Regions from separate parts of the Rhodococcus sp. P1Y genome, predicted to be linked through region 2. Evidence: predicted binding sites of a transcription regulator. Region 2 holds the regulator's gene; the other holds the start of a gene.

Region 1 (15,731 bases), 1.7 Mb from region 2:
GTGAGGTGCATCACCTGAACGGACACCGTCCGTAATTAGAGCACTTCGAAGGAGTCATGCCATGGCACTCGACGACGCCACAGCCGCGTTCCTCACCCAAGCCGCCGAAGGTGGCGGCAAAGCGCTGCACGAGATGACGCCTGACGAGGTCCGCGCGATGAACGACACCTTCATCGACCTCTACGGCCCCGGCCCCGACATGCACTCAGTCGAAAACACGACAGCGCAGGCCGCCGACGGTTACCGAATCCCCGTACGAGTGCTGACACCAGCGGATTCGCCACGCGGCGTGCTCGTGTATTTCCACGGCGGCGGATGGGTCGTCGGGACTCCCGATCAGTTCGACACCCTGGCGCGGCGCCTAGCTGTGGAGACAGGATGCACCGTCGTGCTTCCCGACTACCGTCTCGCACCGGAGAACGTCTACCCCACCGCGGCCGACGACGCATGGGATGTATTGCAGTGGGCGGCATCTCGCTTCGGTTCGTCCTTGCCGCTCATGGTGGGCGGTGACAGCTCGGGTGGCAATCTCGCGGCAGTGGTCGCTCAGCGCGCCGTTCGGGAGAACGGACCGACCGTGTCGCTGCAAGTCCTCGTCTACCCGGTAACCGATCACGACTTCGAGAACAGCTCGTACGCCGACCCCGCCAATCAGCTCATGCTCGACAAGGCGTCGATGGTCTGGTTCTGGGATCTCTACACGCCCGATGCGACCGTTCGCAGCAACTGGGACGTGTCCCCCTTGCATGCAGAGGACCTGTCGGGGGTTGCCCCGGCGGTGGTGTTGTTAGCCGAACACGACGTCCTTCGCGTCGAAGGTCAGGCCTATGCCGAAAAGCTCAACGCCGCCGGCGTGCGCGCGGAGATGAAGGTGTTCGACGGACAAATGCACGGGTTCTTCCAGTTCGTCAACATCCTTCCAGGCGCGGACGCCGGTATCGCATACGTCGGCGAGTCCGTTCGTGCCCATCTCTCATCTGCTGTGGTCTGAAAGGAATCCCAATGAGCACAACCGATTTCGATTCCGTCGTCATCGGCGCCGGCTTTTCCGGTGTCTACATGACGCACAAGCTCGAATCTCTCGGCCTCTCGGTCCGAGGTTACGAGGCCGCCGAAACCGTTGGTGGTACGTGGTTCTGGAACACATATCCCGGTGCACGATGCGACTGCATCAGCATGGAATACGCGTTCACGTTCTCACAGGAGATCATCGACGAGTGGGAATGGACGGAGCGCTATCCAGCCCAACCGGAGATCCTGAGGTATATCGACTTCGTCGCGAACAAGCTGGATGTCAAGAAGCACTTTCGGTTCGGAGTACGCGTCGAATCAGCGGTGTGGGACGAGGACACATCGCGTTGGACGGTCGGCACCGACGCCGGTGAATACGTCACGGCGAAGTACTTGATCACCGCGGCCGGATGCCTTTCGACGTCGTCGACACCTGATTTCGCGGGTCTGGACGCCTACGAGGGTGAGACGATCCACACCAGCGCGTGGCCGCGTGACGGATTCGACTTCGCGGGCAAACGGGTAGGTGTCATCGGCACCGGATCTTCTGGTGTGCAGGTAATTCCGAAGATCGCCGAGCAGGCCGAACATCTGACGGTCTTCCAGCGCACACCCGCCTTCAGCCTCGACTGCGGCAACCGGCCACTGACCGAAGACGAGAAGCAGTCCTTCCGAGCCGACATCGAGAACTTCAAGGTCGCGTCGAGGGCATCCGGAGGCGGTCAGCCAGTCGACACGCTCGAGGTCAACACGTTCGACCACTCCGAGGAAGAGCGTCTGGCCGTGTTCGAGGAACGGTGGAGTCGCCATCGTGCCATAGATCTCATCGCTGCCTACCCGGACCTGCTCAGCAATCGTGAGGCCAACGACACGATCGCCGAGTTCTTCCGCGGCAAGATCCGATCCGTCGTCGAGGACCCGGAACTTGCCGAGGCACTCTCACCTCGTGAGCATCCGCTGGGAGCGAAGCGAATCACACTCGATACCAACTACTTCCAAACCTACAACCGCGACAACGTATCGCTCGTCAGCGTGAAGGATGCGCCGATCGAAGGGTTGACTCCGACCGGGCTGAAGACCGCAGACGCCGAGTACCCTCTCGACGTCATAGTCTTCGCCACCGGTTTCGACGCAATCACCGGACCACTGTTGAAGATCGACATTCGAGGCCGTAACGGAAAGTCACTGCAGGACAAGTGGACCGACGGTCCGAGCACGTACCTCGGCATTGCCGTCGACGAGTTCCCGAACCTGTTCACTTTGACCGGACCTGGTAGCCCCAACGTGTTGACCAACGTGGTCTGCGCCATCGAACAGCACGTCGAGTGGACGGCGGACACCGTCGCGCACCTGGAGTCGATCGGCGCCACCACATTCGAGGCGGACGAGACCGCGGCGAAGGAATGGACAACGCAGGCAATCGAACTCGCTGACACCACGCTCTACCCCGAGGGCAACTCGTGGTACACCGGCGCCAACATTCCCGGCAAACCTCGCGTGATCATGTCCTATGTCGGCGGACTCAACGTCTACCGAGACATCTGCGACGACGTCGCAGCCAAGGGCTACGAAGGCTTCACGATCACCCATTAGAAGGAGTTCCCATGTTTCGCATCAGCATCGCCTACAACCATCCCGACAACCCCGATGCGTTCCTCGCGCACTACCGCAGCGTGCACGCGCCGTTGACCGCGAAGATGCCCGGCATCATCTCGTTCGAGTGGGGCGTGTCCGAGACTCTCGACGGATCGACGCCGGCCCATTTCGTCGTCGGCAATCTGAACTTCCCGTCCAAGGAGGACGCTATCGCCGCCCTCGGATCCGAGGAGGGCAAGGCGGGCGCGGACGACATGCCCAACTTCGCCGGTGCCGGCTTCGTCATGGATATGCACGAAGTCGAGGTCGCCTAGTGGTGTGGTTAGGTGCCCCCTGGGGCACCTAACCACACCACTGGCGGCAGAGCCGCTACAGGCCCAGATCGGCCAATCCGAGGAGCGAGCGGTACTCGAGCCCCTCGGCAGCGATGACCTCGTCCGCGCCGGTCGCCCGGTCCACGACGGTCGCGACGCCCACCACGGTGGCCCCAGCGTCACGGAGCGCCTTGACTGCGGTGAGCGGCGAATTCCCGGTAGTAGTCGTGTCCTCCACCACCAGTACTCGCTTCCCGACGATGTCGGGTCCTTCGATCTGACGCTGCATTCCGTGCGCCTTGGCCGCTTTCCGTACGACGAAGCCGTCGATCGGCCGACCCGCCGCATGGACGATCGACAGCGCAACCGGATCGGCGCCCATCGTCAGGCCGCCCACGGAATCGAACTCCCAATCCTCGACGAGCTCCCGCATGAGCGAGCCGATCAGCGCACTGGCGCGATGATGAAGCGTCGCGCGTCGCAGATCGACGTAGTAGTCGGCTTCCTTGCCCGAGGACAACGTCACCTTGCCGTGTACTACGGCGAGTTCACGAACCAGCTCGGCCAATTCGGTGCGCTGGGCATTGTCGGCCATTGCGGTTCCCTTCGATCGATTCGGTCCATGAATCTACCGACAACGATTCCGCCGAGCTACGCGGGCACGTCCTCGGACCTTCCGTCGACGGCAACTGCGGCGTGCTCGACGAACGGTTCGGGGGACGTGACCTTGAGAACCTTCGCCATCGGCTTCGTCGCGAACGACGTGCGAAGCAGTGACAACTTGTACGCGTTGTCGTTGTAGACACGCACGGCTCCGGCTATGCGCTTCTCCGTCGTCTCCAGGTCACTGGCAGGTCCCTGGAATGCCCAGTTCGACCGCAGTTTCGGATGAGCATCCGCTTCGGACAGAACAGCATGGACGGCAGCGGACAGCGCGTTCTCCGCCGCCGCCTGCGCGGGCAGCCCAAGACCGCGGTCGCGGACAGCCTTCGACCACGACCGGGCGCCGACGAGCTGGCGGACCAAGTCCTGGTCGAGCCCTGAGGATTCGACAGCGGCGATGAACGGCTCCAACTGCACGTGACGGCGATCCAGTTCGACTGTCACCAGCTGTCTGCTGGCCGCGGTGTTCGAACGGAATCGCCTCACTCGCCGTTCGACACTCGCCGCGTAGGCGAGAACTGCAAGAACGAGGATCAGTGCCACGATCACCAAAACAGTCACAAGGTTTGAATTTATCGGGGTTGATCGACACTCGCTCGCAGGCTCGCCCGGGAATGCCGCGGAAGTTAGGTCCGTCCGCGTCCGCGACCGACCAGATTGGTCAGCTTCCGCACCACGCTCGTGGGCACCTTGGTTCCGACGGCGGTGAGCACCTTGTACTGAGCACCGGGAACGCTGATGACCTTGCCCTTGCCGAGATCACGCATCGACTCGCGCACCACCTGCTCGACGTTCAACCACATGAACCGCGGGATCGTCGACATCTCGATGCCCGCACGTTGGTGGAACTCCGTCTTCACGAACCCTGGGCACAGCGCCTGTACCTGGACACCGGTGCCTGCAAGTCCTCCGGACAGGCCTTCCGAGAACGAGATGACGTACGCCTTGGACGCCGAATAGGTCGACCCGCGACCGGACAGGATGCCCGCCACACTCGCGACGTTGACCACGGTCCCCTTCGCAGCCGCGACCATCGACGGCAGAGCTGCACGGGTCAACTGCATCACTGCCGTGACGTTGACGTCGAGTTGCGACTGCAACAGATCCGGCTCGGCCGTCCAGAACTCGCCCGACGTACCGAACCCCGCGTTGTTGACGAGAAACTCGACGCCGCGGTGAAGGCGTTCTGCAACCGCGTCACGTCCCGACTGCGTGGACAGGTCGACGGCGATGATCTCCGAGTCCGCGCCGAACCTGATCCTCAGATCGTCCGCCAGTGCCCGCAGTTTGAGTTCGTTGCGCGCAACGAGGACAAGGTCGTAGCCGCGTGCGGCCAGATGGTGAGCGAACCCGCCGCCGAGACCCGATGTCGGGCCGGTGACGAGTGCTACCGGACGGACAGTGACTGGGGACGCTGGTTCGATCTGTTCGGCGGTCATGGAGAAGAAGGCTACGGGCTCGAGGTGACGCCTGTGGAAGCTCGGTTCGACAAGGCCGTCAGGAGTCGCTGGGCCGCCTATTGATGGGTGTTGGGCGGCTGGGCGGTTCGGCGCGAGAGACTGGCGACTGCCGGGGGGCAGGCCGGGATCCAGGCGCGGAGAGGTCGGGAGCCGAACGAAGAGGCGGGCGCACATCCGGGCGGCGTCCATCGGGCCCTGACCCCTCACGACCTGGCCCCTCACGCCCTGGAACCTCACGCCCTGGAACATTGCGGCTTGGAGTGTCGCGGGTGGGGGCATCGCGGCGAGGAGCATCGCGGCCGGCTGTGTCGCGGCCCGACGTGTCGCGGCCTGATGTATCGCGGCGGGGAGCATCGCGGCTGGGCTCCGGTGGGCGCGCCGAACCGGTGTCTCGACGGCGTCCGTCGTCGTTGCCGAGATTCTGTCTCCCGCGACGCTCCTGAGGTGGCGCCGACGCCCTCGCCGATCGGGACGATGACCCGGCAGCGGGCGGCAGCACGTGCAGCATCCCCGACAGCCGCGCGACGGCGTCGATCGCAGAATCCCAATCGCGCCCGGTGCTTCCCAGCGGCAGCGACCCGAGCGTCCAGTCGTTCTCACTCCAGATCAACGCCAGGTTTGCAGGTACTGATTCGGTGAACGCCGCCATTCGTTGATCGCACACGCGGCGGGCGACATCGATGTCGGTCGCAAAAACGACGCGGGGTCCGATCGAGCCGAGCAATTCCATGTCGGCTTCGCGAGGGGGCGGTGTCGACTTGAGACGGAGATCGATGTCCACACCGGAACCGACCGGCCGCTGGACTGCGACGATGGTCGCCGTCTCTTCGACGTCGAAAAGCACGAACTTCTCCCCGCGCCTAACGCCTCGCACGAGATCCACCGCAGTGGTGTGCTCCGGTTTGGCCAACGCCGCGCGTCCGAACTGCAACACGATGGCCTCGTCGTACGACGAGTACGTATAGCCCTGCGCCTTCGCCCACATCTGCCGCACCCGACCCACCTGGTCGCGCCGCGAGCGGTCGATATACAGAAGGGCGACTGCACCCACGAGGGCGATCGCTGCAAGTCCGAACCACATAGCCGTCATCGAACCCCAGCTTATAGTGCCCCTCCGGTTATCTATCCTCCGAGATCCGGCGTTTCGACGATGACGTCGGCAGTGATGGTCCCGTCCTGCATCGGACTGCCGTTGACAACGACCAGCGACCCGACCTGTAGCGACGATGCCTCGAACCCAGACAACGAGAGCACCTGCGTCTGCGGGGTGATGAGTACGGTCACCGGAGCACCGTCGATTCCCTGAATCGTCAGGGTCGAACCGTCGATCGTGGTGATGGTGCCGATCGCGGCTCCTGCACCGCCGAGAATTTCGGGAATGCCACCGGGAACCAATCCGCCGGACGTGGTCGGGGGCGCCAGCGGCGACTGACTCTGGGGCACCGTCGGTAGAGGCGCGAAGGACGTTGTCGGCGGACGGGAGGCCGTGGTCGGCTCAGCTCGTTGATTCGTGACGACGAGAATTCCGGCCAGCACGATGACGCCGAGCGCCGCAAGTGCCACCAAAGCGACGATCCATTTACGGGACGAGTTACCGCCCGGTCCCGGATCGCCCGCGGCGTAGGGCATCTCGCCGGTCTGGCTCGGTGGCCCATAGTTCTGAGTGGCGCCATAGTTCTGAGTGGCGCCATAGTTCTGGGAGGCGTAGTTCTGGGCGGCGTAGTCCGGTCCGCCATACTGCTGATTCGGATCGTAGGCCGGAAACACCTGCGTCGGGTTCGGTTGCTGCGAACCCGGATACGGCTGCTGGGGGATGCCGTACTGCTGGGGGTTCCCGTACTGCTGCGTGGGGTACTGCGCCGTCGGTTGATCCGGGTACTGCTGCCCACCCGGGTACTGCTGCCCACCCGGGTACTGCTGGCCACCCGGGTACTCGGGGGCGACCGGGTACTGCTGGGTCGGCTGGTCCGGCAGCGGCCCGGAGTCCGGGTAGGCCTGCCAGGCCTGGGTGGAGGGCTCGGAGTCCGGGCGGTCCGGCGGTGGGTTCGCGGTGCCGTCGTCCCACGACCGGTCGCGAGGATCATCCGGAGAAGTCATGCACCGAGGGTACGTCGCGCAGAAGGCCCACCGGCAGCGGCCGGTGGGCCTTCTCTTTGTCGTATGCGGCGCTAGCCCTAACCCAGGACCAGACCGTCCCCGTCTGCGGAGATATTGACCGGAACGACGTCGCCGTCGCGGACCTCACCGGCGAGCAGCAACTTCGCCAGCTGATCCCCGATCGCCTGCTGGATCAACCTGCGCAACGGACGAGCGCCGTACAGCGGGTCGTATCCGCGGGCAGCCAGCCAAAGTTTGGCGGGCGAGGTCACGTCGAGTGTCAGTCGGCGTGCCGCGAGGCGCTTGGCGAGGAAGCCGAGCTGGATGTCGACGATCGACTCCAACTGGTCCTCGGACAAGGCGTCGAACACCACTACGTCGTCGAGACGGTTGACGAACTCCGGCTTGAACGACCGCCGGACCGCGTCCATGACCTGCTCTCGCGTTCCGCCCGCGCCGAGGTTCGACGTCAGGATCAAGATCGTGTTCCTGAAGTCGACGGTGCGGCCCTGACCGTCGGTCAATCTGCCCTCGTCGAGGACGGCGAGCAGAATGTCGAACACGTCGGGGTGGGCCTTCTCGACCTCGTCGAACAGCACCACCGTGTACGGACGCCTGCGTACCGCTTCGGTGAGCTGTCCGCCTGCCTCGTAGCCCACGTAACCGGGGGGTGCACCGACGAGTCGCGCCACAGCGTGCTTCTCGCTGTACTCGCTCATGTCGATGCGGACCATCGCGCGTTCGTCGTCGAACAGGAAGTCCGCGAGTGCTTTCGCGAGCTCGGTCTTTCCGACGCCGGTGGGACCAAGGAACAGGAACGAGCCTGTCGGACGGTTCGGATCGGCGACGCCTGCCCGAGCTCGCCGGACGGCATCGGACACCGCTTGTACGGCGTCTTTCTGCCCGACGACACGCTTACCGAGCTCGTCCTCCATCCGCAGCAGCTTGGCGGTTTCCCCTTCGAGCATCCGACCTGCCGGGATGCCCGTCCACGCTGCGACGACGTCGGCTACGTCGTCCGGCCCGACCTCCTCCTTGAGCATGAGGTCGTCTTGCGCGACGGTTGATTCGGTCTTCTGCGCGAGTTCCTTCTCCAACGTCGGGATTCGGCCGTACCGGAGCTCGGCAGCCTTGCCTAGATCGCCGTCGCGCTCGGCCCGCTCGGACTCCCCGCGCAGGTTCTCGAGCTCCTCCTTGAGAAGGCGCACCGAGTCGATGGCGTTCTTCTCGTTCTGCCAGCGTGTGCTCAGTTGGGTGAGCTTCTCCTGCCCGTCGGCCAGTTCTGCACGCAGCTTCTCGAGCCGTGCCTTCGACGCGTCGTCGGTCTCCTTCTGCAGGGCCATCTCCTCGATCTCGAGGCGCCTCACAGCTCGTTCGACCTCGTCGATCTCGACGGGACGCGAATCGATCTCCATGCGGAGTCTCGACGCGGCCTCGTCGACCAGGTCGATTGCCTTGTCCGGCAGGAACCGAGACGTGATGTACCGATCGGAGAGAGCCGCCGCGGATACGAGCGCGGAGTCCGTGATGCGGACACCGTGGTGCACCTCGTACCGCTCCTTGAGACCACGCAGGATGCCGACTGTGTCCTCGACGGACGGTTCGCCGACGTACACCTGCTGGAATCGACGCTCGAGCGCTGCGTCCTTCTCTATGTACTTGCGGTACTCCTCGAGCGTTGTCGCACCGACCAAGCGGAGTTCACCGCGCGCGAGCATCGGCTTGATCATGTTGCCCGCATCCATCGCCGACTCGCCGGTCGCGCCTGCGCCGACGATGGTGTGGAGCTCGTCGATGAAGGTGATGACCTGGCCTGCGGAGTTCTTGATGTCGTCGAGAACCGCTTTGAGCCGCTCTTCGAATTCACCTCGGTACTTGGCACCAGCGACCATCGAACCCAGATCCAGCGATACGACGGTTTTGCCGCGCAAGCTCTCCGGCACGTCGCCGGCGATGATGCGCTGAGCGAGTCCTTCGACGATGGCGGTCTTGCCGACGCCGGGCTCACCGATGAGAACCGGGTTGTTCTTGGTGCGGCGCGACAACACCTGCACGACACGGCGAATTTCCGTGTCACGGCCGATGACCGGATCGAGCTTGCCTTCGCGGGCCTGCTCGGTCAGGTCGGTGCTGTACTTCTCGAGCGCCTGGTAGGTGCTCTCGGGGTCGGCACTGGTGACGCGTGCGCTGCCGCGAACCGTCTGGAAGGCGTCGCGCAGCTCGTTCGGGCCGGCGCCGTGGCCGGTCAGGAGCTTGGCTACGTCACTGTCGCCCGTCGCCAGGCCCACCATGAGGTGTTCGGTGGAGACGTACTCGTCGTCGAGCTCGGTGGCGAGGTGTTGAGCTGCGGTGATGGCGGCGAGCGCTTCACGGCCGAGTTGCGGCGTCGTGGTGGACCCTGTTGCAGACGGAAGCCGATCGACGAGCGTCCGAGCTTCACCGCGCACCGTCGCTGGATCGACGCCGACGGCCTTCAACAGGGGGGAGGCGATGCCGTCGGTCTGATCGAGCAACGCCACCAACACATGCGCCGGACGGATGTCCGGGTTTCCGGCCGCGGATGCGGCCTGCAGAGCAGCACTGAGCGCCGCCTGCGTCTTCGTGGTGGGGGTGAAACTGTCCACCGGTCACCTGCTTTCTACTGGAGAGAACTTGATGTCGGTGTGTACAACGTAGCAAGAGTTGAGTCTGTTCCGCTCAAGTTAGAATTTCTCAGGATTCTTCTGTGGCCTGCGGTGCACATACGGGATACTCTCGTCCGGTCTACTTTGGAACCGTCCAGCTACGGTGGGGGTTGATTGATGCTCAGTGCACAAGCAATCTCCTTGGTTCGTGCCGGTTTCAAGTCCGTTTTGGCTGCTGAGGATGGGCCGGCCCAGTTGGCGCGGTCGTTCTATGCGCAACTGTTCGTCGAGAATCCCGAGTTTCGCGCCTTCTTTCCCGCGTCGATGGACCAGCAACGTGACCATTTCGTTCGCGCACTGGCACACGTCTTCGACAATCTCGACAAAGACGAACGGGTCGCGGAGTTCCTTCAGCAACTCGGACGCGATCATCGCAAGCACGGTGTCGACGGGTCCCACTTCCGGGCCGGTGCATCGGCTTTGATCGCCGCGTTCCGCAACTTCGTCGGCAACGAGGTGTGGACGGATGAGGTCGAGGACGCATGGCACGAGACTCTGGCACTCGTCACCGACAACATGGCCGTCGCCGCCGACTCCGACGAACTACCGCCGTATTGGGGCGCGACCATCGTCGAACATCAGCGAGTGCTCGACGACCTGGCGATCATCAGGCTCCAACTCGACGAGGGCATTCATTACTTCCCCGGCCAGTACGTCAGCGTTCAGATTCCGCAGCGCCCGAAGTTGTGGCGCTACCTATCCCCTGCGATCCCGTCCAACCCGCAAGGCGAGATCGAGTTCCATGTCCGACGCGTCTCCGGCGGTTGGGTGAGTCCGGCAATGGTGACCGAGTCGGTCGTCGGTGATCGATGGGCCGTGAGTCCACCGTTGGGTGGATTCCAGGTCGACCGAAGCATCGACGAGGACGTATTGATGATCGCCGGTGGCACCGGCCTCGCCCCGCTGCGGGCGCAGATCATGGACATGGCTCGGCGCGGAAAGAATCCGCGCGTCCATCTGTTCATGAGCGGGACCTATCCGCGCGACCTGTACGACGCGCAGACCCTGTGGCAGTTGTCTCTGTCCAACCCCTGGCTCACAGTCGTCCCCGTCACCGAGGAGGACGAGGATCCGTGGTGGCATTCCGGTCCGACGCCCGAGCTGCCGTGGGGAATGCATCATCGGTTGCACGGGTCCATCGGGAAGGTCGTCACCCAATTCGGTTCGTGGGCCGACCGACAGATCCAGATCTGCGGATCCCCGGCGATGGTGCGCACGACGCTCTACGCCCTGCGCAAAGTCGGCACGCCAATGGAGCACGTGCAACACGATCCGCTGTAGGCAGCTCCGCCTAGATCTTCGCCCGACCCTGCCAGTACGGATCGCGGAGCTTGCGCTTGTACAACTTTCCGTTCGGATCGCGGGGCAGTTCGGCTGAGTAATCGACGGACTTCGGAAGCTTGAATTTCGCGAGCCGCTCGCGAGCGAACACCATGAGCTCCTCGGTCACTGCGTCGCTCGGTTCGATCCCGGATTCCAGCTGCACGACCGCTTTGATCTCTTCACCCCAATCTGCATGTGGCACACCGAATACCGCGATATCGGCGACCTTCGGATGGGTTATGAGTTCGCCCTCGATCTCGGCGGGATAGATGTTGACGCCGCCAGAAATGATCATGTCGGACTTGCGGTCACACAGAAACAGATAACCGTCCTCGTCGAGGTAGCCGATATCCCCGAGCGTGAACAGATCTCCGACGCGTGACTCCTCGGTCTTGGCCTTGTCGTGGTGGTATTCGAAGCTGGAGCCCCCCATTCGCATGTAGACCTGTCCGGGTTCGCCGGCCGGAAGTTCACTTCCGTCGTCGCCGAGAACCTTCACCACGGAGTTCGGCCACGCGGTGCCGACAGATCCCGGTTTGCGCAGCCAGTCGCCTCCCGAGATGACGGTTCCTCCGCCTTCGGTCGCCGCGTAGTACTCGGTCACGACCGGGCCCCACCAGTCGAGCATCCGACGCTTCACTTCCCGCGGACAGGGCGCAGCACCGTGGATCATCACCCGCAGTGAGGACACGTCGTACTTCGCGCGAACGTCCTCGGGCAACGCAAGCAACCGATGGAACTGAGTGGGAACCATGTGACTGTGCGTGACGCGGTGCCGGTCGATGAGCGCGAGCATTTCCTCCGGATCCCACCGATCCATCAGAACAGCTTTGTGGCCCAACTGAATCGAAATGGTCACGAAGTTCAACACCGCCGTGTGATAGAGCGGTGAACCGCAGATATGGACGTGATCGTCGAACGGTGCAATCCCGAAAATCGAAAAGAACCCACTCGACGCAAGAGGTACCTGGTCCGGGTCCGCGCCGGTGAGCGGACGTCGGACGCCTTTGGGCTTTCCGGTGGTTCCCGACGTGTAGAGCATCGGCCCGCCGGTGGTGCGGGTTTCGGGTAAAGCGTCGGACTCCCCCAGGTCCTGTAGCGGAGTGAAGCCCTCGATCTCACCGACCGAAAACCGATTCTCGACGCCTGATTCCGCCGCGGCCACCGACGCCGCTTCCGCGAAACGATCGGACGCCACAAAAGCTTTGGCCTCGCTGTCCTTCAGGATGTACGCGACCTCGGGTCCGGTGAGGTGCCAGTTCACCGCGACGATGTAGAGCCCGGTCTGGAAGGCTGCGAAGTAGAACGCCACGAGATCTGCACTGTTGTGCAGCATCATCACGACACTGTCGCCGGGTCGAAGACCGAGGTCCTGAAGCCCACGGCCGTATCTGTTTGCGTCGGAAACCAATTGGCCGTAGGTCCACGAGCGACCGTCCGGATCGACCAATGCGCTCCGTTCCGGTTCCTCGGCGGCGATGTTCCAGAGTCCACCCGTACGCGTCGCAGTCGTCATGCCTCAAATCTAGAACGTGTTCTACTACTTGAGCAAGGCCCCGAGCTCGTGGATTCGCGCCACGCTGTCCGCGGTCACCAACAACATGGTCACGCCCGCGTCCTCCCAGCGCTTCACCTCGCCGCGCACATGGTCGGCGTTTCCGATGATCATCGTCTCCGCCACCATCTCGTCGGGCACGAGAGCCGCGGCCTCCTCCTTGCGGCCGGACATGAACAACCGTCCGATCTCTTCGACCTCGGCGTGATACTCCATGCGCTGGTAGACCTGCGCGTGGAAGTTGAGTTCCGGTGCGCCCATGCCCCCGACGTAGAGAGCAATCGTCGGCTTCATACGAGCTATCGTCTCGACCCGATCATCGGTCAGCACCACCTGGCACGTCGCAGCGATCTCGAAGTCCTCTCGGCTGCGACGTGCACCCGGCCGCGCGAACCCCTCGTCGAGCCACTCGTCGTACATCGGCGCAAGACGGGGTGAGTAGTAGATCGCGAGCCAGCCGTCGGCGATCTCCGCTGTCAGCGCTACGTTCTTCGGACCCTCTGCACCGAGCCAGATCGGCAGGTCGGCGCGTAACGGGTGGGTGATCGGCTTGAGCGCCTTGCCGAGCCCCGTGCCTTCCGCGGGTAACCGATAGTGAGACCCCTCGCTCGTCACCGGAGCTTCGCGCGCCAGGACTTTTCGCACGATCTCGACGTACTCGCGGGTGCGCGCCAACGGCTTGGCAAATGGTTGCCCGTACCAGCCCTCGACGACCTGCGGACCGGACACCCCGAGCCCGAGAATTGCGCGCCCACCACTGAGGTGATCGAGCGTCAGAGCATGCATCGCGCAGCTCGTCGGCGTGCGAGCAGACAGCTGGGCCACCGACGTGCCGAGCCCGACCCGTGACGTCCTCGACCCCCACCACGCGAGCGGGGTGAAGGCGTCCGATCCCCAGGATTCGGCCGCGAAGATCGCCGAGAACCCGGCAGCTTCCGCCGCGTCGACCAGTTCACCCACGCCCGAAGGCGGCTGCGCACCCCAATAGCCGAGCTGTAATCCGAGCTTCATTTTCTTAGCCCTCCATCCGACTGGTCTTGCCACCATAATAAGAACCTGTTCTACTCAGAGTGTGACTATGGTGAACACACCACTCAGCGCACCTCTGAACAACGCCTTCGATTACACCCGCTCGGTCGGGCCGACAATCGGAGCGTTCTTGACGGGCCTGCGCCGCAAGCAGATCATCGGCGGACGAGGGAGCGACGGGAAGGTGTACGTGCCACCTCCCGAATACGACAGCGCCACAAAGGAACCCATAACCGACTTCGTCGACGTCGGGTCCTCGGGAACCGTAGTCTCGTGGTCCTGGGTGACGACGCCGTACGACGGGCATCCTCTCGAGCACCCGTTCGCCTTCGCACTGATCCGTCTCGACGGTGCCGATACCGCCCTGCTTCACGCCGTGGACGCAGGTTCGGCGGAGCAGATGTCGACCGGGATGCGCGTTCACGCCCGGTGGGCGGAGAGCCGGGTCGGCGACATTCACGACATCGCGCACTTTCTGCCGGGAGACGGCGACGAACCAGCAGAAGAGCCGTCCGGCGATCCGGTAGCCATGATCACGTCACCGCTACGGCTGGAGTACAAGCACTCCGCCTCCGCCGAAGAGAGCTACTACCTCCGGGGACTTGCAGAAGGACGGATTCTCGGCGGACGTACCGATTCCGAGGGCAAGGTGTACGTGCCACCTCGCGGTGCCAGCCCGACCGACGGACGCCCGACGGCCGAGCAGGTCGAACTTCCCGATACGGGAATCGTCACCACGTACTGCATCGTCAACGTCCCTTTCCTCGGCCAGCGCATCAAACCGCCCTACATCGCCGCCTACGTACTGCTCGACGGCGCCGACATCGCGTTCCTGCATCTGATCCTCGAATGCGAACCTGCCGAGGTTCGCATGGGCATGCGGGTGGCGGCGAAATGGAAACCTCGCGAAGAGTGGGGTTACACGCTCGAGAACATCGAATACTTCCGTCCGACGGGTGAGCCCGACGCGGAGTACGACACCTACAAGCACCACCTGTGAAGGGCGAGCAATGACCGACATCGCAGTAGTGGGCTTCGCCCAGGCGCCCAACGTAGCGGAAACCGCAGGCACCACGAACGGTGTGGAAATGTTGGTGCCGTGCTTTCGTCAGCTGTACGACGAACTCGGAATCACCAAGTCCGACATCGGTTTCTGGTGTTCGGGATCATCGGACTACTTGGCCGGGCGCGCGTTCTCGTTCATCTCCGCGATCGATGCGATCGGCGCGGTGCCCCCGATCAACGAGTCGCATGTCGAGATGGATGCTGCGTGGGCGTTCTACGAGGCGTGGATCAAGTTGATGACCGGCGAGGTCGAGACCGCATTGGTGTACGGGTTCGGCAAGTCCTCCGCGGGTTTGCTTGCCAAGATTCTTGCACTGCAGCTCGATCCGTATCTCGTCACGCCGCTGTGGCCGGACTCGTTCTCGCTCGCCGGGATTCAGGCTCGTGCCGGGATCGACGCCCGCAAGTGGGACGAGCGAGCGATGGCGGAAGTAGCCGTCCGCAATCGCGCCAACGCACATCCGTTGGCGCAGTTGACTGGAATTCTGGATGTAGCGGAGTTGCTCGCAACCGACTACATCGCCGATCCGCTTCGCGCGCACGATTGCGCACCGGTGACCGACGGGGCGTCGGCGATCGTCCTCGCGTCCGGTGACCGCGCTCGCTCACTGCGAGACAATCCCGCATGGATCACTGGAATCGAGCATCTCGTCGACTCGCCCAACTTCGGCGCACGGGATCTGACGACGGCACCGTCCGCATACAACGCGGCGCTGAAGGCGTCGGGCGGGGATCTTGCCAGTATCACCGCGGCAGAACTCCACGCACCGTTCACGCATCAGGAATTGATTCTCTCCGAGTGGCTCCCCGGCGACGCCACGATCAATCCGTCCGGGGGCACCCTCGTCGGGAATGCAATGTTCTCCGCGGGGCTCGAGCGAATCGGCCACGCCGCAACGCGGATTTTCGACGGCAAGGACAGCCGAGTGCTGGC
Region 2 (15,731 bases):
TCGCCGAAGTCGCGCTCGGGCGAGGACTGGGCGAGAGCGTCGTCGTAGGAAGTCTGACTGTCGTCCCCGTCGATCACGACGGTGGTCTCGAGTAGCGGGCACAGTGGCAGCACCGCGGTCACCTTGTCGGTGTATCTGCCTTCGTGAATGAGGGCAACCATGTCCGAATTTTGGAAGATGTACTGCAACTCGTTCTCGACGTACCGGTAGTTGACGTTGACCACCACACCGCGAAGCTTGAACACCGCGATCATGGACTCGATCGTCTCGATGCCGTTACGGCTGTACACACCGACCTTGTCACCCGGTCCGACTCCCTGTTTCTGCAGGTAGTGAGCGAGTCTGTTGGTTCTGTCCTCCATCTCGGCGTAGGTGATCTCACGATCTCCACACACCAGTGCCACCCGGTCGGGGACCAGGTCTATTGCATGTTCCACGAGGTCTGCGATGTTGAGGGCCACGTGACAAAAGTAGAACGTGTTATCGTTTCTGGCAATAGCCAATTGGAGACCCAGGTCACATAGAGCGGGAGTATGACAACAGTGTCCTCGATCGCACCGGAAACAACTGCCGAATCAGCACATGCGCTCGTCGAGAAGCGCGGCCACGTTCTCATCGTCACGATGAATCGCCCCGAGGCGCGCAACGCGCTCTCGGGCGAAATGATGGCGATCATGCGCGACGCCTGGGATCGGGTCGACTCCGATCCCGATATTCGCGTTGCGATCCTCACCGGCGCAGGCGGGGCGTTCTGCGCGGGCGCCGACCTCAAAGCAATGACGTCCACCCACCCGGGAGACAGCTTCTCCTCGGGCGGATGGGACATGTCGAAGATCGAGGCCCTGCTCAAGGGCCGCAGACTCACCAAGCCGTTGATCGCGGCGGTGGAAGGCCCAGCGATCGCGGGCGGTACCGAGATCCTGCAGGGCACCGATATCCGCGTCGCCGGCGAGAGCGCCAAGTTCGGTGTGTCCGAGGCGAAGTGGGGACTGTTCCCCCTCGGCGGGTCAGCAGTACGGCTGGTGCGTCAGATCCCGTACACCGTCGCAGCCGATATCTTGCTGACGGGCAGGCACATTCGGGCGCACGAGGCGTTGCAGATCGGACTGATCGGCCATGTCGTTCCGGACGGTCAAGCACTCGAGAAGGCGTTGGAGTTGGCAGATCTGATCGCCGCCAACGGCCCCCTTGCCGTGCAAGCGATCCTGAAGACCATCCGCGACACCGAAGGAATGCACGAGGAAGAAGCGTTCAAGATCGACGCCGAACTCGGCGTTGCCGTCTTCAAGAGCGATGACGCCAAGGAGGGCCCCCGGGCCTTCAGTGAGCGCCGGAAGCCGTCGTTCGAGGGTCGTTAGCGGCTCCGCCGCCTGTGCGTGCGTAGTTACGTCGGAGTGTCACTACGCACGCACGACCCCCACCCTCCCTCGTGAGTGAATAATTACGCCGGGACGTCACTACGCGCGCACGGGCGGGAAGAGCCGCACACCCGGCGGCCATTTTTCGTCGGACCTCGATGCAACTATGCGCGCATGAATCTCAGAAGCGACTGGCAGCGGCTCCTCGACGATCAGCTGGGCATGGTGAGCGCCGCTCAACTCCGCAAGCACGGACACACGGCACGCGCGACTGCACACCGCATCGAATCCGGTGATTGGCTACAGGTTCTCTACGGCGTCATATCGGTCACCAATGGCCCTCTGACCAGGCCTATGATGGCCCACGCTGCCCTCGTCTACGGCGGCGGCACGTCGATACTGAGCCACGACACCGCAGCCGAGTACTGGGGAATGCACCGGGCGTCCGACGGTCCGGTCCACATCACCGTGCCCTACGGTCGATCTGCAGTGGACCAGGGCCCAACTTTCAGGCCGGAAACCCGCCGACCGACAGCCGCCGCTCATGCGGCGGTTCACCCTGGAGTAGTCGTGCACAGGTCGCGAGCCATCCAGCACACCCGAATCGACGCCGGGTTGCCGATGACGTCCAGCGCGGACACCGTCATCGATCTCGCTACCTCTGCTCCGACGGCTCGCGAGGGCACGATTGCCTTCGTCGGCGCCGCCAGCTCGGGGAAGGTCTCCCTGGCGGCCATCCGTCTTCGCCTCGAGCAACGGCGACCATGGAGGTATCGAAAGGCAATCGAGGACACCCTCGATCTGCTCACCGGCGGGGTTCAGTCGGCTCTGGAGCACCGTTATGTACTGGATGTCGAAGCTGCCCACGGGCTCCCTTCAGGAACGCGCCAAGGGCGAGTTGTCGTCGACGAGCGTGTCTTGTTCGAGGACGTCGACTACAGCGCACACGGAGTTCCGTTGATCATCCGGTTGGATGGCGCGCGCTATCACTCGGCGAGCAGCGTGAAATTCCGCGATCGCCGACGCGACAACGCCGCTGAGATGGCGGGCCGGCCCAGGCTCGTCTATGGCTGGGAGGAAGTCACGCGCACACCCTGCGAAGTCTACGAAGAGGTCCGGTCGGTCCTGGTTCGAGAGGGGTGGAGTGACAGCTCGTATCCGTGCCCGTCGTGCAGCCCGGTACGCATCAGCGCATGATCGCCTCTTCGGGGGTGCCGTTGGCGAGAAGTGCTGCAACCGTGGCCGCCTCCATTCCAGGAGAACCACACACCAGGACCTGAGAATCGAGGAAGGGCTCCTGCACACTCATGACGTCGGCGAGGCTGCCTTCCCAGCAGTGCTCGGGCCCGAAAACGCCGGTGGTGCCGTCGATCTCGGAACGGATGGTGTCGTGCCATCGATCCGGAGCCCACGGGTCCTTCAACTGATCGACGACGGGAACGATTGTCAGCCAGGGCAACTCGGACGCAAGGATCCACAGTAGATCGGCCGCGTACAGGTCACGCGGCGACCGACCGCCGACGAACAGCGTGACCGACGGCGGAGTCTCGCGCCGCGCCAGATCGAGGATCAACGACCGCATCGGAGCGAGCCCGGTTCCGCCGGCAATCATGACAACGTCCCTACCCGAGTCGTCGATTCGCAACGAACCGGCTGGATCTCTCAACTGCCAGATGTGACCGGGACGAGTTTCGTTGACAATCGATCCGCTGACCCAGCCTGCGGGCACAGCACGCACATGGAACTCGAGCTTCCCGTCCAGTGACGGCGGCATGGCGCTCGAGTAGCGCCTGCTGAGTCGCGCGTTCTGGGGAACTGTGACCTCGAGCGACTGCCCTGCTTCGAACGGGATGGCGTCTCCGACCAGCCGAATCACAGCCAGGTCGTTGCGGAGTCGATGGTATTGCACTACCTCGGCGTTCCACGTCTGCATGGACCAAGCCTAGGCGGAAGTCCCGTCGCGCTGCGCGCCCGTGCGCGACGAGTGACATCCCGACGTAACTACCCGCTCACGAACAGCCCAGAGATCGTGAGTGGGTAATGACATCCCGGCGTAATTACGCACTCACGGGCGGCGGAGCCGCACGTCACCACGGGTCGTGCCGGACCGCCTGCAGATCGACGCCTGCGCCCTGGAGTCGGAACTTGGTGGTGTTGATCATCGAGGGCGAGCCCACGATCTGAATGTCGCGATCCGTCCACGCACCGAACTCCGCGACTACTCGGCCGATCTGCCCGACGATCGGCGACGACCCACCGGCCGCGGTCGGGTACCGCGGGCCGTCGTACCACCACGGGTCGGTCTCTTCCTCGACGATTCCGACGACGGACAACCACGGGTTGATGGCGGCGATCTGCTGCAACGTCGGCAGGTCGTACAGGTCGCAGGGATATCTCCCGCCGTAGAAGACATGTACGCGTGGGTTGTCGGTGCGCAATGCCATCTCCATCAATTGCGACCGGATCGGCGCAATTCCGGTTCCCGACGCGATCAGCAGGCGGTCCCTGCCCTGCGCCGTGTGCCGAGTCATGCTTCCCAGCGGAGAGCCAAGTGTCCAGCGGTCGCCGATTGCGGTACTTCCAACCAGGGCAGGGCTGACCCAGCCGCCGGATACGCGTCGGATGTGGAACTCGATCTCTCCCGCAGCGTTCGCCGGGATCGCGGGCGAGAGGTACCTCCACATACGGGGCCGACTGGGGATCGAGACACTCACGTACTGACCTGCGCTGTAGTCCAGTGGCTCGTCGAGCATCAGTCGTACGACCGACACGTCGTCGAGCACGCGTTGATGATCGACGACGGTGGCCTGCCACACCGGAGGTCCGTCGTCGGCGTCTGCCGCCTCGATCATGGTTCCCGCCATCACGGCGATCACCTCACGCCACGCTGAATCGACCTCGTCGGTCCACATCTCGTTACCGGCGAACTGCTCGATCGCCGTGATCAGTGCGTCGCCGACTGCCGCGTAATGCGCATCGACAACGCCGTACTTCCGGTGATCCCGTCCCAATTGCGCCAGAAATGGCAGCAGCCGATCGAGATCCTCGAGTTGATCGATTGCGTAGCCGATAGCCGTCACCAATTTGTCCCGCTGAGTCTCCATCGAAGCAGGAAAGAAATCGCGGACGCCTGGATTGCGGGCGAAAAGAATGGCGTAGAACGACCGTGTCAGCTTTTCGGGCCCACCCTCGACTGCAGCAACCGCTTTGAAGGTGGTTCTGACAAGCGAAATCGTCCGAGCATCCATCTCTCGAACCCCCTATCGTCACAACGTGCACGCAGCGTGGCTCGCTGGCTGCTGCGATTGGCACGGAGTCTAGCCCAGCTACCGCCTTCCGACGCATCGAGGAAATCCGAGTGACCGTATCGGGCGAGCATAACCGTCGAATTGCCCGAGAACGCTCGTGGACCAAACTCCTTGACACAAATATGTTGGGCCCCATCGAATTACAGGTCTTTTCAGCAACTGTTCGAGGGCTTAGGATTTCGAGCGTCGATCAAGATCGAACTTGTGCCAATCGAAACGGGGTAGGCGAATCGTGACTGTCGCTGTCGGGGCGGGCTTGAAAGAACCAGCGAAAAAGCGGAAACTACCGTCGCCCGACCTGTCCTCTCGACTGACCGAATGTCGCGACTTCTTCGCCCTCCCGGAGCTCTCGCACCTCCCGGCCGAACGAAAGTCTCGGGCGCTGGACGAACTCCGAGCGACCGGCACCTACGTTCAATCCGCCGAGGAGATCCTGATCGGCGCGAAGCTGGCATGGCGAAACCACGCGCGGTGCGTCGGGCGAAAGCACTGGCGCACGCTCAAGCTTCTCGACGCCAGGCATGCCACCACCGCCGAGGACATCGCCGACGCATGCTTCGAACATCTTCGTGTGGCGACCAACGGGGGCGCTCTGCAGTCGGTCGTGACCGTCGGCCCACCCCCGCTGCCCGACGGTCGCGAATACCGAATCATCAGTCCGCAACTCATTCGGTACGCGGGATACCTGGGTGACGACGGTTCGGTTGTCGGCGACCCGGCGCACCTCGACCTCACTGCCCTTGCGATCCGGCTCGGCTGGCGCGGCGAAGGAACTGCCTTCGACGTGTTGCCGTTGATGATCCAGACACCCGAAGAACCGATTCGATGGTTCGACGTTCCCCGTGAGCTGGTTCTGGAGGTCGACTTCGAACATCCGAACTACCGATGGTTCGCCGGGCTCGGACTGAAGTGGCACGCGGTGCCTGCAGTCTCGAACATGGACCTCGAGATCGGCGGCGTTCGCTACCCGTGCGCACCCTTCAACGGGTGGTACGTCAACACCGAAGTAGGTGCCCGAAACTTCAGCGACACGGACCGGTACGACATGCTGCCGACCATCGCGAAGAAGCTTCGCCTCGACATGAGCTCGGACCGCACCCTATGGAAGGACCGCGCGCTCGTCGAGCTCAACCGAGCCGTCATCCACAGCTTCCGCGAGTCGGGGGCGTACATGGTCGACCACCACACCGTCGCCAAGCAGTTCGTCGACCACGTCGACCGCGAAGCCAAAGCAGGACGGGAATGCCCGACGGACTGGTCGTGGATCAATCCGCCGATGTCGTCCGGCATCACCCCGACGTTCCACCGGCTCTACGATCCGCCGGACATGGACATCAGACCGAACTTCGTCTCGCGTGGCTCGTCGGGATGCCCGTTTTCCTGAGGTCTCAAGTGAGCGAATGTCTCATTCGGTCACCCTCGGCCAACACCCGAACACGACGAAGCCCGCCGACGCACTGGCATCGGGGGGCTTCGTACAGATTCAACGCTGGTTGCGCGGCTTCCAGACTACGAGAGCATTGCGCTGGATGGGCACGAGATCTCGTCGGTAACCGGCGTGAACGTTTGCCAGTTCCTGTGCGAGTTCGGACACCCGCGCTTGTAGTGCCTCGACCTGATTCGTCAGCTCGATTATTCGCTTGATGCCCGCGAGGTTGACGCCTTCGTCCTGCGACAGCCGCTGCACTTCGCGGAGAAGCGCGACGTCACGAGGTGAGTATCGACGCCCACCTCCGGTGGTCCGGTGCGGGGTCACCAACCCGAGGCGGTCGTAGGTTCGCAGGGTCTGGGCGTGCATTCCTGCCAACTGGGCCGCGACGGAGATCACGAACACCTGGGCGTCGGGATCAGCTTGTCCGGGAGTGGACTGACCCGATCCTGGCAGCGGGGGAACGGTCATCAGACACCTGCCCACCCGGCCCGCGGGTCGAATCCGCTGGCCTTTTCGGCTTCCAGATATGCCTGCAACGCTTCGGTTGCCGGGTCGTCGAGCTTTTGTGGCACTGCAACCTTGACGGTGACCATCAAGTCACCGGGGTTACCCGTCTTCTTCGGAACGCCGCGACCACGGACTCGGAGTACTCGTCCGTCGACCGTTCCCGGTGGGACTTTGACGCCGACGCGGCCGTCGAGAGTCGGGACGGACAGCGTCGTTCCGAGCACGAGTTCGCCGTAACTGACCGGAACGGTGACCGTCAGATCGTCACCGCTGCGTCCGAATACCTTGTCGGGGCGGACGCGGACCGTGACGTAGAGATCGCCCGACGGAGCCCCGCGCAGCCCGGCTTCGCCTTGGCCGGCCAGCCGGATCTTCTGGCCGTCGGACACTCCCGGTGGCACGCGGACGGTGATGGTTCGGGTGCGGTTCTGGACGCCGGTACCGCGGCAATCGACGCATGGGTCGTCGATGATCGAACCGGTTCCGCGGCAGTCGTCGCACGGCTCGCTGAAGCCGAACGCGCCTTGGTTGCGGTTGACGACGCCTGCGCCGTTGCATTTGGGGCACACCCGCGGGCTGGTTCCTGGTTTCGCTCCGCTGCCATGGCACGTCGTGCACGACGACGGGCTCGTGAGGCGCAAAGGAACGGTGACGCCCTGCGTCGCTTCGCGGAATCCCAGAGTGGTCTCGGTTTCGACGTCGCTTCCGCGGCGCGGGCGGCTGCTCGCCGGCCGTTGTTGCGTCCCGCCGCGGTTGAACAGACCACCGAAGAGGTCGCCGATGCCGCCGTCGCCGCCGCCACCCTGCCCGAAGATATCGCCGACGTCGAAGCTCTGTCCGCCGCCGCCGAATCCTCCTGCGCCGGGGCTGAAGCCTCCACCGCCGCCTTGTCTGCCGAAGCCACCGGAGGCGAAGAGGCGCCTGGCCTCGTCGTACTCCTTGCGCTTTGCAGCGTCGGCGAGAACGGCATGGGCCTCGCTGACTGCCTTGAACTTCTCTTCGGCAGAGGCGTTCCCCGGGTTGGCGTCGGGATGGTTGTCCCGTGCCAATTTCCGGTACGCCTTTTTGATCTCTTCTGCACTTGCGCTGGAGGAAACGCCCAGCTCCTTGTAGAAGTCCTTCTCGATCCACTCCCGCTGGCTCACCGGGCGTTTCCTCCTCTCGCGCTATCTCTTTTACTGCTCCTCGGACGCAGGTGCATCCGATTCTTGTACTGCATCCACAACGCCGACCATCGCGGTACGGAGAACACGATCGCCGAGCTTGTAGCCCGGACGCATCAGAATCCCGACGACGGGTTGGCTGCCGTCACCCTCATGGGACACGGCTTCGTGGATGGCGGGGTCGAACGTGTCGCCGACCGCGCCGAACGTCGCCAAGCCGATGTTGGTGAACACACCGGCGAGCTTGTCCGCCACCGCTTTGAGCGGACCTGTTTCCAGGTCGCCGTGCTGGCGGGCGCGCTCGAGGTCGTCGAGCACCGGGAGCAGCTGGGATACGACGGACGCCTTGGCGTTGTCGATGACCGACTGCTTGTCCCGGTCCGTGCGACGCCGGTAGTTGGCGTACTCGGCTTGCAGACGCTGCAGGTCGGACGTGAGTTCCGCGACCTGTGTGTCGCGGGGGTCCTCTTCTACCTCTGCCTCGACCGCCTCTTCGGAATCCACCGAGCCGGGTTGCGGCGCGGCGCCGGTGCCCGCGAAGGGCTCCGGAACTGCGTCGCCTTCCCGAGGCTCACCGGTCTCGGGATCGATCTTTCGCTTGTCCACGAAAGTAACCGGTTCCTGCTCGGTGTTAGGCAGATCGTGGTCGCTCTCGCGGGGGGTCACTTCTTGTCCGCGTCGTCCGCGGGCTCGTCGACAACTTCTGCGTCGACTACACCGTCGTCAGCAGCCTGAGCGGAGCCTTCTGCGCCGCCCTGCTCCTTGGCCTGAGCCTCGTAGATGGCGGTGCCGAGAGCCTGCGACTCGGTCGAGAGCTTCTCCACGGCGGTCTTGACTGCCGAGATGTCGGTGCCCTGCAGAGCCGTCTTGGCCTCTTCGATGGCCGTCTCGACGCGTCCCTTGAGCTCGGCGTCGACCTTGTCCTCGTTGTCCTTGACGAACTTCTCCGTCTGGTGGACGAGGGACTCGGCCTGGTTGCGAACCTCGGCCTCTTCGCGACGAGCCTTGTCCTCGTCTGCGTGAGCTTCCGCGTCGGCGACCATGCGGTCGATCTCTTCCTTGGACAAGCCGGAGCCGTCCTGGATCTTGATCGTGTTTTCCTTGCCGGTGCCCTTGTCCTTGGCCGTGACGTGCACGATGCCGTTGGCGTCGATGTCGAAGGTGACCTCGATCTGCGGGACGCCGCGAGGAGCAGGCGGCAGCTCGGTCAGCTCGAAGGAGCCGAGGAGCTTGTTGTGCGAAGCGATCTCGCGCTCACCCTGGAAGACCTGGATCTGCACCGAAGGCTGATTGTCGTCAGCGGTGGTGAAGGTCTCGGAACGCTTCGTCGGGATGGTGGTGTTGCGCTCGATGAGCTTGGTCATCACGCCACCCTTGGTCTCGATGCCGAGGGACAGCGGCGTGACGTCGAGGAGCAGAACGTCCTTGACCTCACCCTTGAGCACGCCGGCCTGCAGTGCGGCACCGACGGCCACGACCTCGTCCGGGTTGACGCCCTTGTTGGGCTCACGTCCGCCGGAGAGTTCCTTGACCAGCTCTGAGACAGCAGGCATACGCGTCGAACCACCGACGAGCACGACGTGGTCGATGTCCTTGACGGCGATGCCGGAGTCCTTGACCACTGCCTGGAACGGCGCACGAGTGCGGTCGAGCAGGTCGGAGGTGATCTTCTGGAACTCGGAGCGGGAAAGCTGCTCGTCGAGGAACAGTGGGTTCTTGTCGCCGTCGACCGTGATGTACGGAAGGTTGATCGAGGTGCTCTGCCCGGAGGACAGTTCGATCTTCGCCTTCTCTGCAGCCTCACGCAGACGCTGCAGTGCCATCTTGTCCTTGGTCAGATCGATGCCGTTCTGAGCCTTGAACTTGTCGACGAGCCAGGTCACGATGCGCTCGTCCCAGTCGTCGCCACCGAGGTGGTTGTCGCCGGACGTCGCACGGACCTCGACGACACCGTCGCCGATTTCCAGCAGGGAGACGTCGAACGTGCCGCCACCGAGGTCGAAGACCAGAATGGTCTGCTCGCTGTCGCCCTTGTCCAGGCCGTATGCAAGAGCAGCCGCGGTGGGCTCGTTGACGATGCGCAGGACGTTGAGGCCGGCGATCTGGCCGGCTTCCTTCGTCGCCTGACGCTGTGCGTCCTCGAAGTAGGCAGGCACGGTGATGACCGCGTCGGTGATCTCTTCACCCAGGTACGCCTCGGCGTCGCGCTTCAGCTTCTGCAGCGTGCGCGCGCTGATCTCCTGAGGGGTGTACTTCTTGTCGTCGATCGACGTCGTCCAGTCGGTGCCGATGTGGCGCTTGACGGAGCGAATCGTGCGGTCGACGTTGGTGACCGCCTGGTTCTTCGCAGGTTGGCCGACCAGCACTTCGCCGTTCTTGGCGAAAGCGACGATCGACGGGGTGGTGCGTGATCCCTCGGAGTTGGCGACAACAACCGGCTCGCCGCCCTCGAGGACGGACACGACCGAGTTGGTGGTCCCGAGGTCGATACCGACCGCACGAGCCATAGTAATTCCTCCTGTTTGTTGCTTGGGTGATCCACAAGCTTGCGTGGTTTCTTAGCTGAGTGAACCGCGCTCAAGTCTGCAAGAAGTTTTCGACTTCTGTCAACTCGGACTTGAGCCCCATCCACTCAAGGCTACGAATTCCTCAACGGAGGGACTTACGTATTTGTTCCCGGCCATGTGGAGCCGCCCGACACAGCACTGCGCCGCGACGGCAGAAACTCGTCGCGGCGCAGTTGGTGGAAAGAACTAGGGCTGCTCGGGAACGTCGGCCGGCGAGCAGTCCACGCTCAGGAGGCCGAACGCAATGTTGTCGGGGTAGCTGGCGTCCAGCTGCGGAGAGAACACCGCGGCACCGCTCGGACGCGACTGCCACACCTCGTCCTTGCTCGGGATCGTGTAGGAAACGCCTTCCCCAGCCTTGATGAGCTTCTCGTTCATGACACCGGGGGCGTCGGGAAGAACGGCGAAGTTGGTGGTCACGTCCCGAGCGTCACCGACGCCTTCGTTGTCGATGTCGATCTGCAGCGCTGCGACATCGCCGCCGAGGTCTCCGTCGCGCGGATCGCAGACCGCAACGATCGACACGATCAGGTTGGGCGACTCCGCAACGGACGATCCGGCCATCGGCGCGGGCGCCTCTTCCTGCGCGGACGACACGGGCGCCAGAGCGACCGCACCGACGGCGGCGGCGAACGCGGCCGTCGAGGCCATGACTGAGATGCGGGCAAAGCGACGCATGTGTTACTCCTGTGACTGAAGGGGTTGTTGTTGCGTTCAACTATCGCTCATCCCAACCGGACATTCCATACCAGCCAGTCTCGATACGGACACATCTTCGTACGGCGCCGGTCTCGACTCACACCGGTGTAATTCACTTTCGAGCCATGTTTCGTCGCCAACCAGGTGGGGGATGCAACAAACCTGCAATGGGAGCGTTCCCTACGTAGGGTTCTAAGAAAAGCGAGGCTACGGAGGCACATGGATCCCGAAGTGCAGCACGAACCGAGCGAGATCACCTACGACGAAAAGTTCTATCCGGCTCGGCCGCGCCCTCTGCGTCCGTCCGTGCGTCGGGCGAACCGAAACGGTGCGACGCCACAGGACGGGGATCCGTCGGCGTCGAATCCCGAGTACGTCGAGTGGCTCACCGAACAATCGATGTTGCGCGACGCCAAACTCATCGCCGAGCAGCTCTCCGGCAAGGGGAGCATGTGGCAGAACCCATATGCCGACCCCAACCCCCGCGGTGCCGTCGAGCGAGCTCCGGTCTGGTTCACGGCGTATCCCATCTCCGTCATCAACGCTCCGCAGACGAGCTTCCTCAGTACTTTGGGCGACGAAGCTCTCTGGCAAGCGTTCTCGGATATCGGAATCACCGCGGTGCACACCGGCCCGGTGAAGGTCGCCGGCGGTATTCACGGGTGGCGTCCCACCCCGTCGGTCGACGGTCACTTCGACCGAATCGGCATGCAGATCGACCCTGCGTTCGGGTCCGAGGAAGAGTTCCGACGCCTATGCGTCGTCGCAGCCGCGTACGACGGCATCGTCATCGACGATATCGTTCCAGGTCACACCGGCAAGGGCGCCGATTTCCGCTTGGCGGAGATGGCGGTCGCCGACTACCCGGGCATCTACCACATGGTCGAGATCGAACGCGAGGACTGGCATCTTCTCCCCCGCGTGCGCGCCGGGGCCGACTCGCAGAACATCGACGCCGAGGCTGAGGCCAATCTGGCGCGAGCCGGTTACATCATCGGCCAGTTGCAACGCGTCATCTTCTACGAGCTCGGCGTCAAGGAAACGAACTGGAGTGCAACGGCTCCCGTCGTCGGTATCGACGGGGTCGAGCGTCGCTGGGTCTACCTGCACTACTTCAAGGCGGGGCAGCCGTCGATCAACTGGCTCGACCCGTCGTTCGCCGGAATGCGCTTGGTGATCGGCGACGCATGTCACTCCATCGCCGATCTCGGCGCCGGTGCGCTGAGGCTCGACGCCAACGGCTTCCTCGGTGTCGAGCGTCGTGCAGAGGGTCCCGGCTGGTCCGAGGGCCACCCTCTGTCCGAGGCCGCGAACCACCTCATTGCCAGCGTCGTACGCAAGATGGGCGGGTTCACGTTCCAGGAACTGAACCTCACCATCGACGACATCAAGGCAATGGGAGAAAACGGCGCCGACCTGTCGTACGACTTCATCAACCGTCCGGCATACCAGCACGCTCTGGTAATGGGAAACACCGAATTCCTCAGGCTGACAATGTCGCTGTCCCGTGATCACGGCGTCGACCCGGCCTCTCTCGTGCACGCGTTGCAGAACCACGACGAGCTGACCTTCGAGCTCATCCACTTCGCGACGCTGCATGCCGAGGACGAGTTCAACTACTGCGGTGAGGCGGTGAAGGGTTCGGATCTGGGTGATCAGATTCGCGCCGAGCTCACCGATCGCCTCACCGGCCGATGGGCTCCTTACAACCGGCTGTTCACTACCAACGGAATTGCCTGCACCACAGCAAGTGTCATCACGGCGTCGCTCGGAATCCGCGATCTCGATCGCATGGACGAAAGCGACATCGAAACCGTCAAGACCGCCCACCTGATGCTCGCTATGTACAACGCGCTGCAACCGGGCGTCTTCGCGTTGTCCGGGTGGGACCTACTCGGCATCCTTCCTATCGACGCCGACGACGTGGCCGACCTCATCCGCGAGGGGGACACCCGCTGGCTCAATCGCGGTGCGCACGACCTGATGGACAGCTTCCCGGACGCGGTTCGCTCGGAATCGGGGATTCCTCGCGGCCGTAGCCTCTACGGCTCACTTCCGGAACAGCTGAAGGACTCGAATTCGTTCGCCCGCCGCCTGGCTCGAATTATCGAGCTGCGCAACAGGTACGGCATCGCGACGGCCCAGCAGCTCGATGTTCCGACGGTGTCGCACAAGGGACTGCTCGTGCTCGTGCACGAACTGGGGCAAGGCACCATCCAAGCGACGGTCATCAACTTCTCGTCCGACGAGGTCGTCGCAACTATTCAGTCGAAGTACCTGACGCCGGGTGCGGGGGTCTACGACATGTTCGACGATTCGGACATCGGCGTGGTCGACGAGCTCAACAGCTTCCCGATGACCCTCGGGCCGTATCAGGGCGTGCCGGTGATCCTGCGCTGACCTGCCTGTGTGTGGTTGGTGCGGATGCCCACTGACCACACACAGGGCGCGGAGCGTCACTAGACTCGACGGCTGTGACCGATTCAGGAAGCCATCGCCGACCCGAACCCGTGGTCCGTCCTCAGCCGGAGCGACCGAAAATTGTCGTCGAACCACTTCGCGTCAGGCCTGAGCCGACGCGGTCCGGCGGAAGCACTGTGGTGAGTCTCGGTGCATGGGCTGTTGTCGCCGCAATTCTCATCGGGTTGGCAGCCGTGGTCGCCCTGAACTACGACGCTGTGCGGGCTGCCCTCGACATCGCTGTCTCGCAGAACAGTTCGGGAGCCACTCGCTCCGAGGTGGACGACACCGTGACAGCGACCTTGCTGGGTAGCGCGGCTGCTGCAGCCGTATTGATCCTCGTAGCCGGGGTCGGCCTGACGCTTGCTGCGTCACGTCGCGGCGTCTCGGGTGTGATTCTGATGGCGGCGGGGCTGGCGACGATCGGCGCGTTCGTTCTCTTCTGGTCGTTCATGTCCGATGCCGCCGATATCGCCGCGGGAGCACTTCGATGGGGGCCACTCGCGGGTGCGGCGGTCGCCGCGATTGCTACCGTCGCCGCGGCCGGTGCCGTCCTGACTAGAAGGTGATCTTCGCCGCACGATCACGCACTTCGGTATTAGGGTTGCTTTACTTTAACTGTGAACAACCCTTACCTTCGTGCAGCTACCGCCGCGTGCGCCGCGGCGTTACTTGTCACCGCGTGCAGCTCGAGTTCCGGTGACGAGGCGCCCGACGCCGCCTCCAGCGCCCATGACGTCGAGACCTCCTTCGGGACAGTTTCGATTCCGGATTCGGTGACGTCGGTTGTCGTCATCGACGGACGGCGCGATCTCGACATTGCACTCGCGTTCGACCTACCGATCGTCGGAATGCCCGTCGAGACCGAGGCGCCGCCGGAAATTCCCGGCCCCCTCACCGAGCCGACCCGGGCGCTGCTCGCCGACGGTGTACCCGAGTTGTACCCGAGAAACGTCGTCGACATCGAGTCCATCGCCCGCGTGGACCCGGACCTGATCATGGGACGCGACGAAGTAGTCGAAGAGATCTACGACCAGCTCAGCGCTATCGCGCCGGTGCTCCCCGTCGGATCAACAGGCTCCGGTACAACCTGGCAGCAGGACGTCGAAACGGTCGGTGACGCACTGGGCTTGCAAGGCAAGGCGTCGGAGATCATCGCCGCTTACGACGCGCGCGTCGAGGAGGTCACAGTGTCGAACGCCGCGGCCATCGCCGATACCGTGGTGCTTCCGATCAGCACGTCGGACGAGGGCGGAATCTCGGTCGGCCGCGAACGTGTGCCGTCGATTGCGTTGGTCGACGTGGGCGCACGTTTCGGCAGCGCATGGAACGATGCGACGCCCGAGGTGGAGTACGGCCCGGAGAACATCACTGCGGCGTCCGACGCTCAGGCCCTCATCGCCGCCATTACATCCGAAGAAGATCTCCGCGCGATGAACGCGAACCAGTTGTGGACGAATCTTCCTGCTGTGCAGTCGGGTCGAGTCGTGCGCACCGACAAGTTCACCAACGACGGTGGGCCGTTGACGGCGATGTGGACGCTCGATCTCGTCGAGCAGCTGTATGCGGCTGCGCCGCCCGTGAGCGGGTAGTTACGTTCTGGTGTCACTATGCACGCACGACCAGGTCAGAGGTCGTGCGTGCGTAGTGACGTCGGGCGGTAATTACGCACGCACGGGCGGCGAAGCCGCAATCCCCTCCGCACTTCGCGCAGCCACAGCACACGCCCGCGAGGTGAACTGATCCAGCAAAGGATGCTCGGACAACCGACGCCACTTCAGAGCCGCACCGAGGGCCGCGTCCCGACACTCGGTCGGCCCTGTTGCCGGATCGAGGCCGAGGCGGGTGGACGCATCGATACCGAATCCGCCGATCAGCCGGTGCAACTCGGCGAGCTCGTTCTCCGGAAGCTTCGGCTTGGTCGAGCGCATTCGGCCCAGTAGCCGCAACTCGTGAAACCCATGCACGTCGGCCAACATTCGGCCGGCCTCGGCCCCCAACGCGGCCGACTCGGCGATCGGCCTGGTTTCCAGGATTCGCTGCAGGGCCACCAGCGCCGAATGCAACTTGAGTTGATCGGCGCGCTGACCGAACTGGACGTCGATGACCGAACGTAGTTCGTCGAGACCGCTTCGTTCGACCAATTCTGCTGCCAGGGTTGGGGAATCGCGAACACCGAGCTTGATCAGCGTCACCGCCATCCGGATCCCGAACAGCCCGAACCGGTCGACGATCGA

The links. The regulator HspR, encoded in region 2, represses chaperone genes until heat shock. The targets are predictions, from matches to a motif close to ANNTGAGTNNNNNNNACTCANNT.
Region 1: the regulator HspR is predicted to act here: its motif matches at 9,822-9,844, upstream of clpB (ATP-dependent chaperone ClpB).

What each region holds. Positions count from the first base shown of each region.
Region 1 covers NZ_CP032762.1:5,760,726-5,776,456, forward strand. The annotation lists gene D8W71_RS26755 (alpha/beta hydrolase) at 62-991, shown strand; gene D8W71_RS26760 (flavin-containing monooxygenase) at 1,003-2,604, shown strand; gene D8W71_RS26765 (EthD family reductase) at 2,616-2,921, shown strand; gene pyrE (orotate phosphoribosyltransferase) at 2,977-3,516, opposite strand; gene D8W71_RS26775 (LemA family protein) at 3,573-4,145, opposite strand; gene D8W71_RS26780 (SDR family NAD(P)-dependent oxidoreductase) at 4,211-5,023, opposite strand; gene D8W71_RS26785 (hypothetical protein) at 5,082-6,134, opposite strand; gene D8W71_RS26790 (DUF5666 domain-containing protein) at 6,167-7,141, opposite strand; gene clpB (ATP-dependent chaperone ClpB) at 7,219-9,765, opposite strand; gene D8W71_RS26800 (FAD-binding oxidoreductase) at 9,943-11,106, shown strand; gene D8W71_RS26805 (acyl-CoA synthetase) at 11,117-12,664, opposite strand; gene D8W71_RS26810 (LLM class F420-dependent oxidoreductase) at 12,689-13,714, opposite strand; gene D8W71_RS26815 (Zn-ribbon domain-containing OB-fold protein) at 13,782-14,732, shown strand; gene D8W71_RS26820 (thiolase domain-containing protein) at 14,743-15,731, shown strand, end outside.
Region 2 covers NZ_CP032762.1:1,580,520-1,596,250, reverse strand. The annotation lists gene D8W71_RS07520 (acyl-CoA synthetase) at 1-461, opposite strand, end outside; gene D8W71_RS07515 (crotonase/enoyl-CoA hydratase family protein) at 534-1,358, shown strand; gene D8W71_RS07510 (hypothetical protein) at 1,533-2,555, shown strand; gene D8W71_RS07505 (FAD-binding oxidoreductase) at 2,545-3,291, opposite strand; gene D8W71_RS07500 (globin domain-containing protein) at 3,446-4,606, opposite strand; gene D8W71_RS07495 (nitric oxide synthase oxygenase) at 4,923-6,050, shown strand; gene D8W71_RS07490 (heat shock protein transcriptional repressor HspR) at 6,150-6,566, opposite strand; gene dnaJ (molecular chaperone DnaJ) at 6,566-7,750, opposite strand; gene grpE (nucleotide exchange factor GrpE) at 7,781-8,434, opposite strand; gene dnaK (molecular chaperone DnaK) at 8,431-10,275, opposite strand; gene D8W71_RS07470 (Pro-kumamolisin, activation domain family protein) at 10,522-11,013, opposite strand; gene treS (maltose alpha-D-glucosyltransferase) at 11,254-13,434, shown strand; gene D8W71_RS07460 (hypothetical protein) at 13,509-14,063, shown strand; gene D8W71_RS07455 (ABC transporter substrate-binding protein) at 14,115-15,086, shown strand; gene D8W71_RS07450 (dynamin family protein) at 15,159-15,731, opposite strand, start outside.